Thalassoroseus pseudoceratinae: one gene and its partner. The protein of the gene in region 1 binds, or shares a complex with, the protein of each later gene. Links are inferred from orthologs where the notes say so. Each region holds a gene or a part of one and is shown in the gene's direction. Other genes may lie near its edges. The genes, in order: G6R38_RS20955 and G6R38_RS10275.

Evidence for each region.
Region 2: the proteins of G6R38_RS20955 (region 1) and G6R38_RS10275 are in contact, whole or in part, in a crystal structure (PDB 6PL5), measured with the Thermus thermophilus proteins. The link is inferred for Thalassoroseus pseudoceratinae from one-to-one orthologs. Residues at the interface, in WP_223903432.1 of Thermus thermophilus: Arg4, Ile5, His6, Leu8, Ala9, Phe12, Ala15, Leu16, Leu19, Gly20, Arg22, Ala23, Trp24, Leu26, Gln27, Val28, Tyr31, Tyr34, Leu36, Leu43, Thr45, Asp47, Lys156, Gln157, Gly158, Ser160, Val184, Leu201, Glu202; in WP_223903423.1 of Thermus thermophilus: Phe161, Val165, Phe168, Val169, Leu172, Pro198, Tyr199, Glu202, Tyr211, Arg212, Asp213, Gln220, Val221, Gln223, Ser224, Ile226, Ala227, Ile228, Gly229, Ser230, Gly266, Phe267, Val270, Leu274, Tyr277, Gly278, Leu281, Phe285, Leu289, Arg297.

Annotation. Positions count from the first base shown.
Region 1 is NZ_JAALXT010000006.1:89,316-98,343, forward strand. Bases 2,038-4,973 are described here. They hold G6R38_RS20955 (peptidoglycan D,D-transpeptidase FtsI family protein), read left to right. Parts: upstream 2,038-2,387; coding sequence 2,388-4,559; downstream 4,560-4,973. Other genes in these bases: mreD (rod shape-determining protein MreD), read left to right, coding at 2,038-2,312; G6R38_RS20960 (hypothetical protein), read right to left, coding at 4,588-4,973. Outside these bases: G6R38_RS20940 (rod shape-determining protein), read left to right, coding at 1-729; rod shape-determining protein MreC, read left to right, coding at 744-1,703; more of mreD, read left to right, coding at 1,800-2,037; more of G6R38_RS20960, read right to left, coding at 4,974-4,992; G6R38_RS20965 (alpha/beta hydrolase), read right to left, coding at 5,210-6,094; G6R38_RS20970 (DUF4153 domain-containing protein), read right to left, coding at 6,218-7,834; G6R38_RS20975 (DUF1559 domain-containing protein), read left to right, coding at 8,159-9,028. UniProt on the Escherichia coli protein: Catalyzes cross-linking of the peptidoglycan cell wall. Responsible for the determination of the rod shape of the cell. Is probably required for lateral peptidoglycan synthesis and maintenance of the correct diameter during lateral and centripetal growth.
Region 2 is NZ_JAALXT010000002.1:1,218,485-1,227,503, reverse strand. The notes cover bases 3,173-6,099. They hold G6R38_RS10275 (FtsW/RodA/SpoVE family cell cycle protein), read left to right. Parts: upstream 3,173-4,032; coding sequence 4,033-5,166; downstream 5,167-6,099. Other genes in these bases: G6R38_RS10270 (sulfatase-like hydrolase/transferase), read right to left, coding at 5,189-6,099; G6R38_RS10280 (TlpA disulfide reductase family protein), read right to left, coding at 3,173-3,845. In the rest of the region: G6R38_RS10295 (serine/threonine-protein kinase), read left to right, coding at 1-1,115; G6R38_RS10290 (hypothetical protein), read right to left, coding at 1,170-1,667; G6R38_RS10285 (DUF480 domain-containing protein), read right to left, coding at 1,860-2,645; more of G6R38_RS10280, read right to left, coding at 2,688-3,172; more of G6R38_RS10270, read right to left, coding at 6,100-6,730; G6R38_RS10265 (hypothetical protein), read left to right, coding at 7,229-7,537; G6R38_RS10260 (hypothetical protein), read left to right, coding at 7,561-7,938; G6R38_RS10255 (hypothetical protein), read right to left, coding at 8,030-9,019. UniProt on the Escherichia coli protein: Peptidoglycan polymerase that is essential for cell wall elongation. Also required for the maintenance of the rod cell shape. Functions probably in conjunction with the penicillin-binding protein 2 (mrdA).

The DNA of each region.
Region 1 (9,028 bases):
CGAGTGGTGATCGCGGTACCGGGTGGCATCACACCGGTCGAAAAACGGGCCGTCTTCAACAGTGCCGAACGCGCCGGAGCCGGTCGCGTATGGCTGGTCGAAGAATCCAAAGCCGCCGGGATCGGGGCCGGTCTGCCGATCTCCGAACCGATGGCAAGCATGGTCTGCGACATCGGTGGTGGGACCACGGAAGTCGCGATTTTCAGTCTGGCGGACATCGCATCGTCGCGATCCATTCGGGTCGGTGGCGATGAACTCGATCAGGCCATCATCGACTACATGAAACAACACTTTTCGCTTCGAATTGGTGACCAAACGGCGGAGCAAGTCAAAATTGCCGCCGGGAGTGCGTATCCGCTCGACCAGGAATTGACGGCGGAAGTCAACGGTTTGGACACCATCAGCGGTGTGCCTCGCAAGGCCATCGTGACCAGCGAAGAAATCCGCGAGGCATTGCAAGACCCGCTCGAAGCGATTTTGGGCTGCGTGAAATCGACTATCGAAAGCTGTCACCCCGAACTCGTCGCCGACTTGGCTGACAACGGGTTGATTCTCACCGGTGGCGGAGCACTGTTGCGGAATTTGGATCAATTTTTGTGGGAACGACTTGGTATCCCCGTGCGGGCAGCGGACGATCCGCTCACGACTGTGGCGCGGGGAACGGCCATCTGCTTGGATCACTTCGCCCAATGGCGGGACAGTTTGGACTCCGGCGATCGCGACGTATAGAGGAGACGCAACCGATGAAAACGGAACTGCGAATCGTCGTGCTGCTTTCGCTCGTGGCGGTGGGGTTGTTGGCTGCTCCGAAACGGTGGGGGCAAACGCTCAAGCAATCCACGTACGATGCCCTGGAGCCGGGATTGCAAGTTTCCCATTCCACGCGGGATACGGTCAGTCAATGGATTGAGAATTGGCAACGACCGGCTGGAGTCGATCCACGAGTCGAGCAACTCGCCACCGAGGTGCGTCATTGGCAAGAACAAAGCCGACGTTGGCAAGCCGAAGCTGCCCAACTCCAAGAGCAGTTGACGCTCACACAGACACAAGGTGTCGCACCCTGGCCCGTCGCAAGTTCGGAACCGCTGTTCGTACCGGAGATGATCTCCGCGAATGTGCTCAGCCGGGAATCCGGATCGTTGTGGAAGTCGGCCACGCTGATTGATCTCGGCCGCAGTCACGGACTGATCGGCGATGAATTGGTCTTGGCGGACGAGTCCACGGTGATCGATCAAGGAACCGATGCAGGTTTGTCGGTGGGACGGTCGGTGTTCGCCGGTCGATGTGTCGTTGGTCGATTGCTGGAAGTCGGAAGTTCCGTCAGCGTCGTGCAACTGGTCACTGACGAGAAATACCGAGGGCTTGCAAGAATCGTGCGTCGCACCACGGATGGATTTGTCTACGGTGCCGAAGGCATTCTCGCTGGCACCGGAGGCGAAACGTGCATTTTGGAGCATGTGCCCGCGACCGAACCGGTCAGCGTGGGTGATGAAATTTTCTCCGCCAACCCCGATGAAACTGGCGGACATCCGATGTATTACGGGACGATTGTGGAGGCCGAGTTGTCAGCCGATCGTCAAACGTGGGCGATTCAGATTCAACCTGGATTTTCGCCCGGTTCTGCCTCGCAAGTGACGGTTCTGCGGGAAAAACCCAATCCCCTCCGCACCGCATCCGCCGAGCAACCCAAAGCGAACCGTTGACCCCAGCGTTCGTTTCGACCCGAAACCCAATACCACGGTGAGACCCGCCGACGACACCGAAGACGAGTTCCTCTCAATCGAAGCGGTGACATAGAGATGCAGCATCTCGGATTTTTACTCCTCATTTACACAGCCTTGGTTTGCCAAGTGACGGGAGTTTTGACCGGTCCCGTCGGACCGCATTACCTCGTCTTGGCTGTCGTGACTGCCGGGCTGACGTTACGCGGATGGTCGGCGTATGTCTGGGCAGCGATCGCGGGGTTACTGAGTGATGGCTTGATCGGTGGTCCGCTGGGAGTCGATATGCTGGTGGGCGTCTGGACGGTTTTCGGAATTCGTCGCTGGTTGGCAAGTCATTCCCAACGTGGCGAATCCGCTGGCATGACAGCCACCGTTAGCGTGGCAGCCGTGGCGATCTTCGCAGCATTGTTCTTTTCGCAAACCGCCCGATTACTCATCACCGGTCAGCAATCCGATCATGCCCAAGTTGTGCTTGCAGTCGCTGCGACGGGATTCTGCACTTTGGCCGTGGTGTTGATTTTCCTATGCGTGCAAGCATTTGTCCGCCGATTGGCCGTCCAACCCCTACCCCACGAAATCAATCTGTAAGCGATTCCACGTTGCCGATGAAGCCCCCACGGGATCACGCTCCGCGACTCCCGCTTTCGACAGACATCACCACCGATGCTCAACCAACCCCGAAGTCTGTTCGACGATGCAACCGATTCCATCACCGAATCGGGATGGCAAGTCGATAGCCGTCCGATCGGCCGACTCTGCTGGTTATTCGTGGGGTTCTCGGTTCCGATCTTGCTGATCGTTGTTCGTCTTGCGTACCTACAATTTGCCATCGGCTCAGATTTCGCCGCCCCTTATGCACAGACGACCGAAACCTTCGAAGACATCCCCACATCCGATGGACGGATTCTCACTCAGGACGGTCAAGTTCTTGCCGAAGACACCTTCGAGCTGAGCTTGCATATTCACTATCGCTGGCTGGAAGAACCTCCGAACGATGCGTGGTTGCGACAACAGGCGTTGGACCGATTAGATCGACTCGCCCGACGTGATCCGGTTCTCGTTCAACAAGCCAAGCAACAAGTCCAAGCGGATCGCGAAACGCTATGGCGGCGAATAGCCGAAGAAACCGGCACGCCAATCGATGAACTCAGTCAACGACGACAAGCCATCCAACAACGGGTCGAACGCATCGCGACCCATGTGAGAGAAAATCACGAACGAAAACTCAAAGCTCAGCAAACTCCGTTGGAAACTGCTCCCCAATCGGAATGGTGGGAACGGATTTGGCAGCGAATTCTAGATGAACTGACCAACGCCCCATCGCGAGAGCGTCGCGGTCCGATCGTGATTCGTGAGGAGTTGGACTATCACCCGCTGTTGGAATCGATCTCGTTACACACGGCGGCAAAGTTTGAATCGGCCCCGGACCAATTTCCCGGTCTGCTCGTACGACGGACTTCCTCACGAGTGTATCGAGACAGTTCGTTGGCTCCGCATGTGATCGGCGTGCGAACCCAAATCCAGGGAGACGAAATCCGAGCCCGTAAACAGCAATTTCCCGATGGCGACCCCTTGGCCTATCGGGAAGAAAACCGCGTCGGTCGCAGCGGAATCGAACGGCATCGCGAGCTCGTCTTGCATGGAATGCCCGGCCAAAAACGAATCGTCAAGAACCGACAAGGCGAGATCATCACGACCGAAGTCGTCCGGCATCCGCGACCAGGTCAAGATGTCACTCTGACCTTACACGCACCACTCCAACGACAGTTACAGTCCCTCCTTGCGAGGACATTGGCAGCCAGAACCGGCGAAAACGCCGACCCCGCAGCCGGAGCTGCGATTGTTGTGATGGATGTCCGCACCGGAGCCGTCGTGGCGGCGGTGTCTGCTCCCGATTACGACTTGAACGATCTCATCACCCCCACGGTCGACCGTTGGCAGGAACTATCATCCGACCCACGACGCCCATTCTTCAACCGTGTGACCCAAATGGCTATTGCCCCCGGTTCGGTCTTCAAAACATTGACCTCAATTGCCCTACTTGAGAGTGGGCAAATCGACCCTGATGCTCCGTTCTATTGTCGAGGATTTTTAGATAGTCCACAGAGTCATCGCTGTTATATCTATCGCCATTACGGTGTCGGCCATCAACACATTGGTTTGGCAGACGCGATCGCACAGTCTTGCAACGTCTACTTCTTTCACGGAGCCCGCGTCATCGGTGCCGAGCCAATCGTTGGCTGGGCCGACCGTTTCGGATTCGGCCGTCCGACCGGAATCGACCTCCCAAGCGAAGCAGCCGGACACGTGCCCTCACCGACCGATGAAGGAGCATGGTACAACGGTGACACGTTAGGGCTGGCGATCGGGCAAAGTCGCTTGGCGGTCACGCCACTGCAAATCACTCGCATGATGGCAGCGGTCGCGAATGATGGTCATCTCGTCACGCCGCATTTTGTGCAGCGAATCGGCGGACAGTTCACCAGCGGAAACACGTTATCGGAACCGATTCCCGGTCTCACGCCCGACACACTCGAACGCATCCGCGAGGGTCTGGAACGTGTCGTCGCTCACCCGGGTGGCACGGGATACAAAGCGGTCCGATCAAAGCTCGTTCAAATCGCTGGAAAGACGGGAACAGCGGAAGTCGGTGGCAAAGAAGACCACGCCTGGTTTGCCGGCTACGCCCCTGCAACTAGTCCTCGGTATGCGTTGACTGTCATTCTGGAACACGCTGGAAGCGGCGGAACCGCAGCCGGTCCGGTGGCTAAACAAACGGTGGAATCCCTAGTGCAACTTGGCCTGATCAACCAGAAAAGTAGCACTACAAACTAGCCATACACACGAACGACACATTCGCGATCTATTCACGATCCTGCATTAGTGATCGGTACTCTTCCTCTGAAATGCTATCAGTCAGATACCGATAGGAAAGAATATAGCGTTGAATGCGGATGGTATCCCGGTCGATAATATCGGGACGCAATAATGTTCGTTCAAGACTAGAGTTGTCGCGAAGATCCGAGAGCTTCACTTCCCGAGCAATCGGATTCGGTTTGCAGGCGATGACATACTCGGCGTAGGACTGATCCGACTCATGTGTCACAAGCGACAAGGCTTCTACAATTTCTTCGCGAAAGCCTTCGGCGCGGATATCGTCCAAAGTCACCGACGTATCTTCCACCACATCGTGCAACACCGCTACGATCTGAGCCGCCTCACCTTCCACACCCATCATGACACGAAGCGGATGCAGAATGTATGGCACACCACTTTTATCCTTCGTTCCCGAATGCGCTTTCGCAGCGATCTCAATTGCCTTCTCGATCGTAGCCACAACAAAACCCTTATGTCGACATGAACCATTCTGCAAACCAGCAAATTGCTAGATTCCGTTTTCGAGTCTCCAGACTAGACCAAAACGAGCTTTGGTCTAGTCGATCTCACCGCTCGCGCGATCAATACCGCTAAGACGACTAAAATAGCTACTTCTTCAGCCGATCAATCAAGTAGGTTGTCGAATTCGAATATTTCTCATGTTCTTGACCGGGGTGAACGAGCACCACATCTACACCCACTTCTTCGAGGCGTTCCGCGAGTTTGACGCCCATGATTCCCGAGTGTGTGGGATCTTTCGGAGACGCACCAACGACCGGAACTTCCCCACGATAGAATAGTGCGATCGGCGGATCGTCTTTGGAGACGTGCTCAATCGGCGAGTACTCTTGAATCCAAGGCAGAACTTTTTCTCGGTTCTCGATCAAACTATTGATATTCGGTAAACCGAATGCGTGTGCACCATAGCGATAGTTGGGCATCCATTCACGGAGTTCTTTTGGATCGAGAGACACCTGGGCTCCGTTGACGGCCGCGCAATAGAGGCGAGTCGACTCACGGGCGATGGGATCATCACTGTCTGGGTCGGCCAAGTCATCATGAAATGCTAGCCAAAGAGATGAACACGCCCCGGCCGACCCGCCAGTCGCCCCAATGCGTTTTTTATCCAAGTTCCATTCGCTAGCTTTTGATCGCACGAATTGTAATGCACGGGCCGCGTCCTCTAACGGAGCTTTTACCGGCGGAATGACTTTGTCTTGGACGGCATTTTGAACATAGCGATAGTTGATCGCCACCACAGAAATCCCGTTCTGCAAAAACGCCTTCGGATTCGTCTTCTTATCACCTCCTCGCCAACCACCGCCGTGAATGTAAAAAACCACGGGCGTCGGTTGATCGGATTTCGCTGGATAGAAATCTAACACTTGCCGAGGGTGGGTCCCGTATGGCACATCCTTGAGAGTCTTCAGTTCCTCGGCAAAACTTTGAGTTGCCAATGTCACAAGTAACAGCGTTGCTAGTATCGACTTCATCAGTAGTTCCATCGTGGCAAGTGGTTCAGGAGAGAGACACGGAGTCACTGGTCCAACACTCAGATTATGCAGCGACGGCGTTGGGATTCCTAGTCACTCCCGACGAACCCCATTCCGTGCCGACTACCACCATTGCATTGTGTAGTAGTGGAAACGATGAAGAGCGGCATTCCTAAGCGGTTGATCGAGGAAAGGTTCCCATAGCGGTTTTGTTTCTTGCAAACGTGCAGCGAGACACACTTTGGCACCTTGACAAGCGGTCCAATGCTGCGGACGTGATGATGCTGTTCTTGAGGACCGATAACCGAATGACGTCTCAGCTGCCTGCGCATACATCGCGCGAACGCCATCTCGGATAATCGCATCATCGCAGTTCAAGAGTGGTGCAATGGCACAAAGCCCGCTGGCATCCAGAGGGTGTTCGCTGATTTGCACCGCCGGTGCCGGATGCCCCGCGAGCACCCATCGGGAATTGGCCGTGTGAACTAACATATCGACCGGCAATACAAGGTACAGCCAAATGAAGAAACACACCGTCCAGAGTTGTCGTCTTAATAGCCAAAGGAAACTGGCATTCTGGGTCACTTTTCGCAAGACCAGCAAAAACCCGACAATCACGGAACAGATGCCAAGCACGCCGACAACTCGCATTCGCGTCATGCCATTGAATTGGATGTAGATCCCAAGTCGGTTGAAGACGGCCATCGCGAGCAAACCATTCTCCACAGACCACACCCACCCCCATTTCCGTAGATTCGGGCAGCGAGGATCCTGCAAGACGGGTCCACGAAAAACCATGGAGAGAACAACCGTTGCTAGGGCCAACGCGAATGTCAACCAAGCCGCTCCTTGATGAGCATAGCCGGAGTAGTAAAAACCATCTGGGAATTCGCGGAACCACAACGTCCGGAACTCAAAGACGAGATACAACGCAAAGAGGATGATGACCGCCACCAATGTATTGCGGTACGCCGTATAGAGTTGGTTTACCGACTGGTCCGTGCTTTCAGACGATTCTTGCTCCGTCGGTTCGAGCGAATCTACGACCGGTAACGTGAACGGAAGTGGCCGCCAAAGCCCGACCGTGAACCAAGCAACAGTGCCCCACCAAACCACTTGTAATGGCTTCGGAAGAAAACTCGAGAAGGAATCTCCAAACCACTCGACGAATCGGGAGAGGTTGCCTCCGACCAGTTCCGCCAAATCGGGATTCGCCATCACGAAGATCGCGCCAAACACAAGGACGGCCATCGCCGGCAACGCAACACCGAGTCCCCCAGATCGCGAGACCCCCAATTTCGGCTGACCGAGTCTGGCCCCGTATTGAATCAGTCCAAGCAAACCGGCGGGCAATATCTGCACAAGATACTGAAAGAACTGGGCAAAGAACGGGAGTCGCCCTGCGAGGGTCATTCCAACAACAACCACTAACGCGAATCCCGCAAGCAACAAACCGACCGATCCCAACCACGCCAGGCGAATGGCGGCGACGAGCAACATGGTCGTTGCCACGATGAAATCCAGTCCGAACCGTGGTCTCGGTGAGCCAACCGCTAGCAGCACTGGAAACGCCGCCAACAACACCGCCACCCCGAAATACCCATGGCCGTGATAGACCGTCGCATCGGCAATCGCCACCGTGACCAACAAAGTCAGCACTTCTCGCACACGGACGGGAGCAGCATTCCACCACGGTGTGATGCCGGCACTTCGGGTCCGTTCAGCTTCCAAGTCGGCCATGCTCTCTCCTTCGGCGTGTCAATGTGAATTCATTTCAGCCTATCAACTCCAACCGATCGAAACTTTTTCTTGATACCGAAATCACGCGAACCCTCAGCCTAATTTCAGGGCATCACTGCCCGTAAAGTCATCACTGCAAGTATGTTCGGGCATGTCTGAGATTGCTAATGAAGATTTTTAGGGGCCTGCAAGTCCCTACCACCGCCTGTCTTAAGAAACTTTTGCCTTGTTCAGAGGCCACACTTGTGTACATTGAGGGAATTGGCATCGGTATTGCTTTATGTCTGAGTGAACTCTCTTTGACTCTATTCTTATGGAAGTCCTATGCAACGTTCGCAGCACGTCCCTCGACGCGGATTTACGCTCATTGAATTGTTGGTGGTCATTGCGATCATCGCGATTTTGATCGCCTTGCTTCTCCCTGCGGTTCAACAAGCCCGGGAAGCGGCTCGTCGAACTCAATGCCGGAACAACCTGAAACAACTCGGGATCGCTCTGCACAACTACCACGACACCGCCCGCAAGTTCCCGCCAGCTGGTGTGGGATACGGCTGGTGTACCGGGGCTGGCGACGATTATATCACGAATGCGAACGGGCTTTCATTTTTGTTGCCCTACATCGAGCAAAACAATTTGGCTGAGAGTATCGATAGCCTGCATGCCCACCAAGGATTTGAAGGCGGCGGTTGCTGCAGTTACTCCGGTAACACCAACGGGACACTTGCGGGAGACCCAGCCGTCAACGCACAAGCCATGACGACCTTAATCGACGCCCTGCTATGCCCGTCCGATCCCGGCCGTACCCACCTCGGAACGGGCTACCACTACGGCGTGACCGTAAGCCCCGGTGGAGCCAAGACTTGTTACGATTTCATTTCATCTCGTAGCATCCTTGGCAACTGCAATTACTGGAAGAACGCCGGAGCAAGCCGCTACATGTTTGGTCATAACAGCACGACACGCGTGGCAGACGTGACGGACGGAACAACCAACACCCTGATGGTCGGCGAAACGACGTTGGAAGTTGCCAATGGTGAGCCCAACCCCTGGGGATACCGGGGTTGGGTGCAATCGGGTGTTGATCCGAACGGCGGACTCAACGTCTGGGACATTCCCACCAGCACCGGACGACCACAGCTCGGAAACCTGAATAGCTGGGGTCAAGCCGGAAGTCTCCATCCCGGCGGATGCCAC
Region 2 (9,019 bases), on another replicon or contig:
TGGCGAACGCGTATATGAATTTGGCGATTATCGAGCAAGATTCCAAGAGCCAAAACGAACGAGTCCAGGCACGAGAGCACTATGAACAAGCACAGCGAATCCGTGAGCAGGCTCTTCAGAGAATCGACACGTCCGAGCAGCAGCGACTGAAACTCGAACGGGATCTCGGCAAGGGATGGTTCAACTTAGCGCAAGTTTTCGATAACGCAGAGGCAGCCCGTGAGGCATACGAGCGAGCGGCGGAAGCGTTCCGGAAAGTCATCGAGGCGGAACCGGCGGATCAGCAAAACCGCTTCCGCTTGGCGCTCTGCTACCGAGCGTTGGGAGATGACCTCGTCCAACAAGAACGATTTGGAGCGGCCATCGACGAATTCAAGAAGGCATCCGAGGAGTTCTTCGTTCTGACGGTTCAAAACCGTCAGGTCGATGACTACGCCCAAGAGTACGTGGTCACGCAACTGACGTTAGGGGATCTGCACCGCGATGTGGGAGACTTTCGCAAGGCGAGCATTGCCTACGACGAAGCGTTGGAGGTGTTGCTCCCGCTGTTGAGTCGCTCACCTTCGGCTCCATTGATGACGGCGGCGGCTCAGACACACCATGCGCTAGGACATGTCCTTTCCCAACTCGGTCAGCATAGCGCAGCGGTTGATCAGTTCGAGAAAGCACTGTCGCATTGGCAACAGCATGAGCAAACAAGTCAGACCATCGCACCACAACACATTTGGGACCGTGCCACGTTGCACCATGATACCGCGAAGGCATTCGCCACACTCGGTGAACCGTCGGCTGTCGTCGAGAATTACATAGCTGCGATTCAGCTGCTTGCAAAATTCCCACATACCGATGCAGACGCGATGTCAATTGTGTACCAGCAAGGAATGCTGTGCATCGATCTCTGTGACGCAATCCAGCGGTCGGATACGCTGGGCATTTCCCTTGCTTTGCAAACCCGAATCGAAGCCTTGGATTTGTTGCGGCAGACAATCACTCGAATCCAGCCGCTCACGAAGGACATCCCGGAGTTTCAGGCGGTTTATGAGGAACTTTCAGCTCTCTTGCTGCGAATCCCCGAGCGACTGCCGGCGAAAGCCGAAAAGCCCGCGAACTTCTGATAGCGAAGTTCACGGGCTTCGTTGTTTTCAATTTCTCAGATCACGTGAGTCGTCTCACCAGCCGAGATAGACAGGGCTGAGACCGCAAGCACCATATGCGGCGTAGCCATAACCGTAGCCGTAAGGGTAATACGGAGCGTAGCCAGCCCATCCGAAACCGCCGTATCCTGGCGGATAGGCGTAAACAGGATAGGCAACCGGCGAGAATGGCACGTAATTGGAGTAGGTGAACACTGGGGCGTAGTAGTCAACATACGGTGCCCAGAGATAGCCGGCGGTCCAGTATGCCGGATAGCCGCTGTAGCCGTAGATCGAGTATCCGCAGGTGTTGTAGCAGCCTTGGAAGCCATAAGACCCACAGCATCCATAGGCACTCATGTCGGCGGGTTGGCCGCTGTCAGCCGATTGACCGGCGTCAGCCGAATCCGATACTTCCGATTCAGGATATGCCGGGGCAGCTCCGGCTGCCGCGTCTTCTTGAGCCGCAGAAATTTGTGTCATGCACGCGACCATTGCCAACGCACTCAACATTCGCCATGCCAGTTGTTTCATACCATTCCCCCTGGTGAATATTCTTGAAGTTCATACCGCAAACTCGAACCGAAGACGCGGCGCAATATCTCCCGCGACTCTCCCAAATTACCAGCCAATCGCGAGACACTCAAGTTTTTGGTGATCGAATCGCCAGAGATTTCGGGGAAACTTCCTCAGGGTGTATCGATCCGGTGAAGATGTTGCCGAAAATCAACCACCAAGTTCCTGACGCAGTCGCTGAAAGTCGTCACCCAAACGCCCGAGTTCATTCCGAAGCGTGAGGACATCATCCCGCAACTTCTGATTGTCTTCCCGGAGGGCGACCACTTCGCTTTGGAGTTCGGTGAATTGCTCAGTCGTCACGGCATTTGCCGCGATCGCTGCGGGGGTTGCCTGCGATCGTGGGGCCGATACGGGTTCATCAAAGTCCTGAGATTCGTCTGCGTCGTCCGTCGGCTGGAGAACCATATTCTCCTTGGCTCGGTAGAAACCGTGATCGACCATCGTGCCGCGGCGTTCAAGGTTGCCGCTGCTTTGCACCCAGCTTTGATCCAACATGCCCGCGAGTGCTTCACGGAGTTGTTCCAGGTTCTCGATGGGAACCATTCGACTTGCGCGAGCACGAAGTTCACCGAGCCGCTGTTTGCCGCGGAGCAGAAGTTCGCCCATGATTGCCAACTGCGGTTCGGTAATCGTCAGCCGATGCCGAATGTAATGCCGATAACGGGGGGCACGTCCAGAATCGGTGTGAATCTCCCCAACCAGGCCCATTTCTCGGAGTTGCTCGAGAACATCAGCGACCTGGTCTTCGCTGTACCCGGTTACGGGATCCCGGTTACTTTTCTGATTGCAGCCCGTCGTCAATGCTTTCAACGTCAACGGGTAAGAATCTGGGGTGGTTAACCCCTTTTCAATCAATGTGCCAATCACTCGCCGTTGTTGTCTGGTGAGTTCGGTGAGTGGAACGGAACTTTCTTCCGGTGGCGTCTCCAACATCTCTTGCGGACTCCTTCAGCAATTTCCAACGTTGTGACAAACTCACTTGGCGGCCAACAATTCTTTGACCAAGGGAATCACATCCGCTTCATACGTGAATTCCCCGGCGCTGTTCGCATCGAATCGTTTCGCCACATTCCCATCCTGCCCGTAGACGTAAATTGCCGGCAACGATCCCAATTTGAGTTTGTCGTAGAGTTTCTCGTCGGCAACATTCGACATCACGTTCGTCAGCGTTGCGTTCTGCGAATTCAGGAACTCCATGACAAATTCCCGGTTCGATTCCGGTTTGCCGTTCCCCTGGTAATCCATGTTGAACGAGATGCATTTGACCTGTTCCGGATAAGACGCCTGCAATTTCACAAGGTTGGGAAACTCCTGCATGCAAGGCAGACAATGGTTCGACCAAAGATCGAGGACCACGACTTTTCCACGGTGTTTGGCGACGATTTCCTGGGTTTGCTCCCAGTTGAGCGTTTGCAACTCGACATCGCTTTTCGCGACCGGTTTGCTCTCTGGTTGAGAAGGCTTTTCCTCGGATTCGTTCGTTTTTTCGGGCGTCTTGTTTGCGTCTTCCGCGGGCGTTTCTTCTTCGAGTAGCAACTTGACTTGCGGAATCACGTCGGAACGAATTGGCAGCGGGCTGTCTTTGTCACTATCGAGCGAAACACTAATTTTGTGCCGCAACTTGCCGGTCTTGTCGTACAGGAAAATCGCCGGAAAGCGAACCGAGCCGGTGGACATCAACAATTCAAACTGCGGTGCGACAGAAAGCAGATGCCGAAAGTTCGCTTCATGTTCGGTCAAGAACTTCTGAACCGCTTTGACACGAGTTTTACGATCGTCGGTATCGTTGAGCGCGGAATTGAGATTGACACTCACAAACTCGACGTCTTCGTCTCGGAAGATCTTCGCCATCCGGACAAATTCGTTGATTTCCTCCTCAACGAACTTGGTTCCTTCACTCCAAAACATGACCGCCGTAACCGAACCGGGTGACGACTCAATCGAGGCGGCAGTTTCTGCCCACGGTTGGTAGGCGACCTCTGGCTCACCTGGCAACGGTCCTCCCAAGTCTTCCTGCGGAGGTTTGACTTCGCCGTTGTCATCATCCGTCTTCGAGGAAGAGCAGCCAACCGCCGTGCATAATGCCAGAACCAAAACCAGTAACCGGCTACAGGGATGGATGTATTGTCTCATTGTCAGGCCCATAAATTATTCCGCGACAGTTGTTGTCTTAGATGCCCTCGATTGTGGCGAACACTTGACCAAATCGCAAGTTACGGTCGAGCTGCCAAGGGCGTGATGAAATCGCTGTTCGCGCGGAAGCGAGTTTCCGTTACACAGATACCCGAACCGCAACCGAGTCGATTTGGGCCCTCCCGGCATGTCACAAAGGGATCACAACGAACGAATTCGCAGGACACCTTGGCTTCTGGTGTTTTGCCCGCTGGCGTTGATGTTGATCGGGCTGACCGGTATCGATCGCGGCGATGCATTGGCAACAAGTGGAGATTACTTCTCCAAGCAAGCGGTCTGGATGTGTCTCGCGATGCCCGCCATGTTGGCCGCGACATGGATTCCCTACCGACTCTTCAAACCGCTCGTATGGCCCTTGTTTCTGGTCAGTGTAATCCTGCTCATCGCGGTTTTCTTCTTGCCGGCACGCAACGGTTCTCGACGATGGATTCCGCTGGGGCCAATTAGTCTTCAGCCGTCCGAATTGACGAAGCTAGCGTTTATTTTGGCGTTGTCGCGTTACCTGATGTATCGCCGGAACTACCGGCAACTCACGGGGTTACTGATCCCGTTTCTGGTGGCTATGGTGCCGATTGGGCTCATCCTGCGAGAGCCCGACCTGGGAACATCGCTTGTCTTCATTCCCGTCCTGTTCGGAATGCTGTTCACAGCCGGTGCTCGCCCCCGACATTTGATCTCGCTTGTCTTGCTTGGCGTCAGTCTCACGCCTGTGCTTTGGATGGGCATGAGTGCCGAACAGAAATCACGGGTGGTCACATTGTTCACACAGGCTGACGGTGGACCGGCTCCGCGTGGTGACGGCTACCACCTTCACCAATCGAAGCAAGTCTTGGCGTTGGGGGGCCCGTGGGGGAGTGAATTGGGCGGCATGTCGGTGACCAATCCGTATGCTTACCACCTTCCGGCAGCTCGGACCGACTTTGTGTTCTGTTTGATCGGCGAACGCTGGGGTTTCGGGGGTTGTGTGCTGACTTTGGGGCTGTATCTGTGTCTGATTGGTCGAGGACTTCTCGTCGCTGCCGCGACTCGGGAACCGTTTGGGCGATTGGTGGCTGTTGGAATCGTGACGCAATTCGCAACTCAGGCCATCATCAACGCCGGAATGACCGTTGGCCTGATGCCCATCACCGGCCTGACCTTGCCGCTCCTGAGCTACGGTGGTTCAAGCTTGGTGGCGACGTGTTTTTCGATCGGTCTACTGATCAATATCGGTATGCACCCCGGCTACGAGATGCATGGCGACCCGTTCCGCTTCGATTGATTGCACGCAACCAATCCAGCGACTATTCCGCGATTGTCAGACGGTTGACGATTTCCGGATGCTCCGCAGCGACATCCGTTCTTTCACCGGGATCGTTCACTAAGTCGTAGAGCAACACATCGTTCACACCCGCGGATTTCACGGCTTTCCATGGCCCCAAACGAGCCGCCTGTGCCATCCGGTACCGCCAATACAAAACCCGTTCGGCTAATTCTCTCCGGCCGTAAATCTCTGGCATCAGAGAAGTTCCGGGGAGAAATGTCGGTTTTTGAATTGCCCAGGCCAGTTCCGCGAGTGTTGGATGCAAGTCCCAAACGACCGCTGGTGGCAATCCGAGGCGATTCGTGGGAAAGAAGCCGGGGAATCGAGCGATCAACGGAACCTGCAGGTTGGCCTGCCCCAACCCGTGCGGTGCAAATTGATACGGACCCAGACTTCCGAGTCCATTCAAAGCAGCGGCGTTGTTCGGGTCTGGACCGGTGAACGCGGTGAAAAAGACAGCCGTTCGGTTTGTCAGTCCCAGGACCTCCAAACCACTGAGTATCCGTCCCACATCTTGGTCCATCATCATCAGACCGGCGGCATAGCGGTTTGCAGTTTGACCCAACCCGTCGCGGGTCGGTGGAATTCGATCCAACAACGCTGCGGGATACCCCATGTAGTTGGGCAGATGGAGCTGAAGATAAAACGGACGTCGTCCGCCACGCTGTGTCCGAAAGAACCGTAGCGATTCCCGCACGAATAAGTCGCCCGCAGTAAACCCAGGCTGTGCATTGTTTTGCGCGATTGGTTGAAGGGGTTGTTCCTCACCGAGCCAGATATTGTCTGGCGTGGGATCATCCATCGCAGAGTAGGGCAGCACGCCCATCCATTCATCAAATCCATGATTGAGCGGGGTGTCGAGCGGTGCGTTGTCCGGAGCGCCCCAAACGCCGATGAAGCCCGTGTCATAACCGGCCTGCCAAAGCGTCTCGGCGACATTGCAGCGGCTGTTTCGAAGTTGGAAACGTGGTTCGGCTTCCTCATCGGCTTGACTCGGCAGTTGTCCCGTCAGCAGCGACCACCGGGAAGCCAATGGATCAGGACTCGCACCGTGAAAACTCAGAAATCGAACCCCATTCTCAGCCATTCGATCCAAGTTCGGCGTGATCGTGGGTTCTTGTCCATAGACCCCCAAATCATTTGCAGCCAAGCGGGGGGCAACAATCATCACGATATTCGGCGAACGTGCCGGGTTCATCACACGGACCTGGCGATTGGCGTCACGGATGGCTTCCCGATTGGATCGTTTCATCCGTTCCAATTTGCGAAGAGCCTCGTTCGCTTGTTCCAATCCATTCTGGACTTCCGCCGGAACTGCAATCGGAGAAAGAGTTTGCAGTTGATCAATTACGGAATCCAACCCCAGGGAATCCGTTGTGGATTCTGTCTTGGTTGATTCTTCGGCGGATTTGGCGACGTTGAACAATGTGGCTTGCTGACCACAACCGCTCAAACAGAGTCCGCACACCAGGCACAGAAGGACCGACGGAACGCGGAGAATACGATCAACAAGGTGACTCATCGTGTACCGACCTGTTTTCTTGTGGAAATTCAATTTCCAACGAGATGCAAGTTGCATGCCGATGGGTTCGACTGTCCGGTTTGTCGGTGTCTTCCGCAATGGTCCTGTTGTTCCGGTTGTGACGGTTATCGGTGTGCATCACGTAATATCGAATTCGCGGTTCCTTCCTGACCGATGTTCAAGGGCAGAGCAGCTAACAAGTATTCATGGCGTGCTTTGTCTCCCGGGAATGTGCAGAACACTGAATTCTTCACGTTCGCCGGAGACACAGAAGACCGGAGTACGGTCGTCTGCCCGAATGGGGAACAAATCCCTGGCCTTTTTGAGCATGGAAAGGAATCCCGCTCATGTATCTGTTGCCCTTAGTCCTGGTGGGAGCTTCCCTAGGAGCGGACGTCGCATCCTTTGACGGAGTCTCGACCCAATCAAACGCACCAGTCATTCATACCGTTCAGCCTCAAGTCATCGACTTCGCCAGCTACAACGGCACCAGCGCCCATGTGGTGTCTCATCCAGGAATACAACACGTCAGCGCTTGCGCCCCGAGTTGCACCGCATCCCCAACTTCGTGTGCAACATCCGTCTGTGGACCGTTCGCCCAGGACTCTGTTTGCCAGTCTCATGGAGGTCAGTACTACGGCGGATGCGTCTCGACTAACGCGTGTCTCGCCTGTGGAGGTGGACTTGGCTATGGCAGCCAGTATGGCGATGGAAGCGGCTATTGCGAAGCCTGTCGAGGTGGCTCTCCGCACGCTTGGCAATACGGATATGCCGGTGACGATTGCAACAACGGCTGCTGCTGGTTAGACGAGTGCTGGAACGATCACCTGATGCAAAATTGTGTGGGCCCTGGCGACTTGTATCCTCACTACGCCTACTATCCCAAGTTCCACGGCTACTACTACTTCCGCCCCTACAACTACATCCATGTGGAACGGGATGCAGCACTCGCGGCGGCGATGGGCGGTGATGTCCGGGCTCCATACAGCACCGAGTTCCTGAAGCCAATGTTCCAAAGCTTCGCGACGAACTCGCCTCTTCCGCCTCAAGATGAGAAGCGTCCGTTCGATGCCAAGCTCCCCAAATTGGAAGACTTGGTCGGTGGCCAATCCAACAAGGTTCCTGCTCCACCCCGAACGGAAACAATGCCGGAATACGAACCACCGGCCCCGGCTCCAGCCGCACCGCTGAGCATCCCAGGAATCTGATTCCCAGCGACACCATCACGGACGACGGAACCACAGACAATCGAATCCGAAAACATCAGCCCGATGGAATTCAATTTCCATCGGGCTGAGTCTATTTCAAGGTCGCATGAGGCCGATCGCTAACCAACGTTTGCGGATTGGTGCCCAGATCGAACACATAATAGTTTCCAGCCGTATACACAATCGGCGAATCTAACGGGTAGGGCAGGGGAATGTCCGATTCCGGCATGTCTCCACCAGTCCGAAGACTTCGAGCCCGATCTTTCACCTCTCGAATTTGCTGGTCACGAAGAAGCGACGTCTCGATATTCGCAACCAGGTAGCGAATCGGTGTGTTCCGATGAGCTTGCCAAATCTCTTGACGACGGCTTGGCAGAAACACGAGCAATTCCAACGTGTACACATACCGGGTTGGTGGCGTGAGCCTCATGCGGTCATACAACGCGACCAGTTCCGAGTTGTAACACCATACGTCCCGCGTCCCGACCTCATTCTCGGCCAAAAAGTCCGCGACTTTGTCAATGTCCTCGAGTTGTCGGTTTGCGGTTGCTCCGCCAAGTCGCTCAGCAACACGAACCGGCAGGGGTGACCGAATACTTGGCCACCATAGCCCCAGGCGTTCGAATCGCAGAAGCGGAGAACAAAGAACTGCAACTGTGACAAACCCAAGAACGCCAACACGCCCGAGACTCGAAACACGAGAGCGAAAGGACATCGCGACGACCACGATCCCCAATAGAATCGGTGCCACATGAATGTAGTGAAATAAGTGTTGAAGCGCGAATGCCTGAATGGTCCAAGTCAGATAGCAAATTGAAAGCAACGCGACCGGAAGATCACTGTCGGTGCGATCTGCCCGGAAACTTCGCCGAATCGCCAAACATGCGACGGGAACAGCCAACACATGCAGCCAGACCCACGGCGACAGGAAATAGAGCAATTCGAGATACCGTATGAATGTCTTGTGGGCTTGACCACTCGTGGCGTACTCGGGATTCCACTTAGTCATTGTTTCCCAGAAGGCCGACCAGCATCCGACTGACATCATCCAACCAACACCCGCACCACCGATGATCAGCCC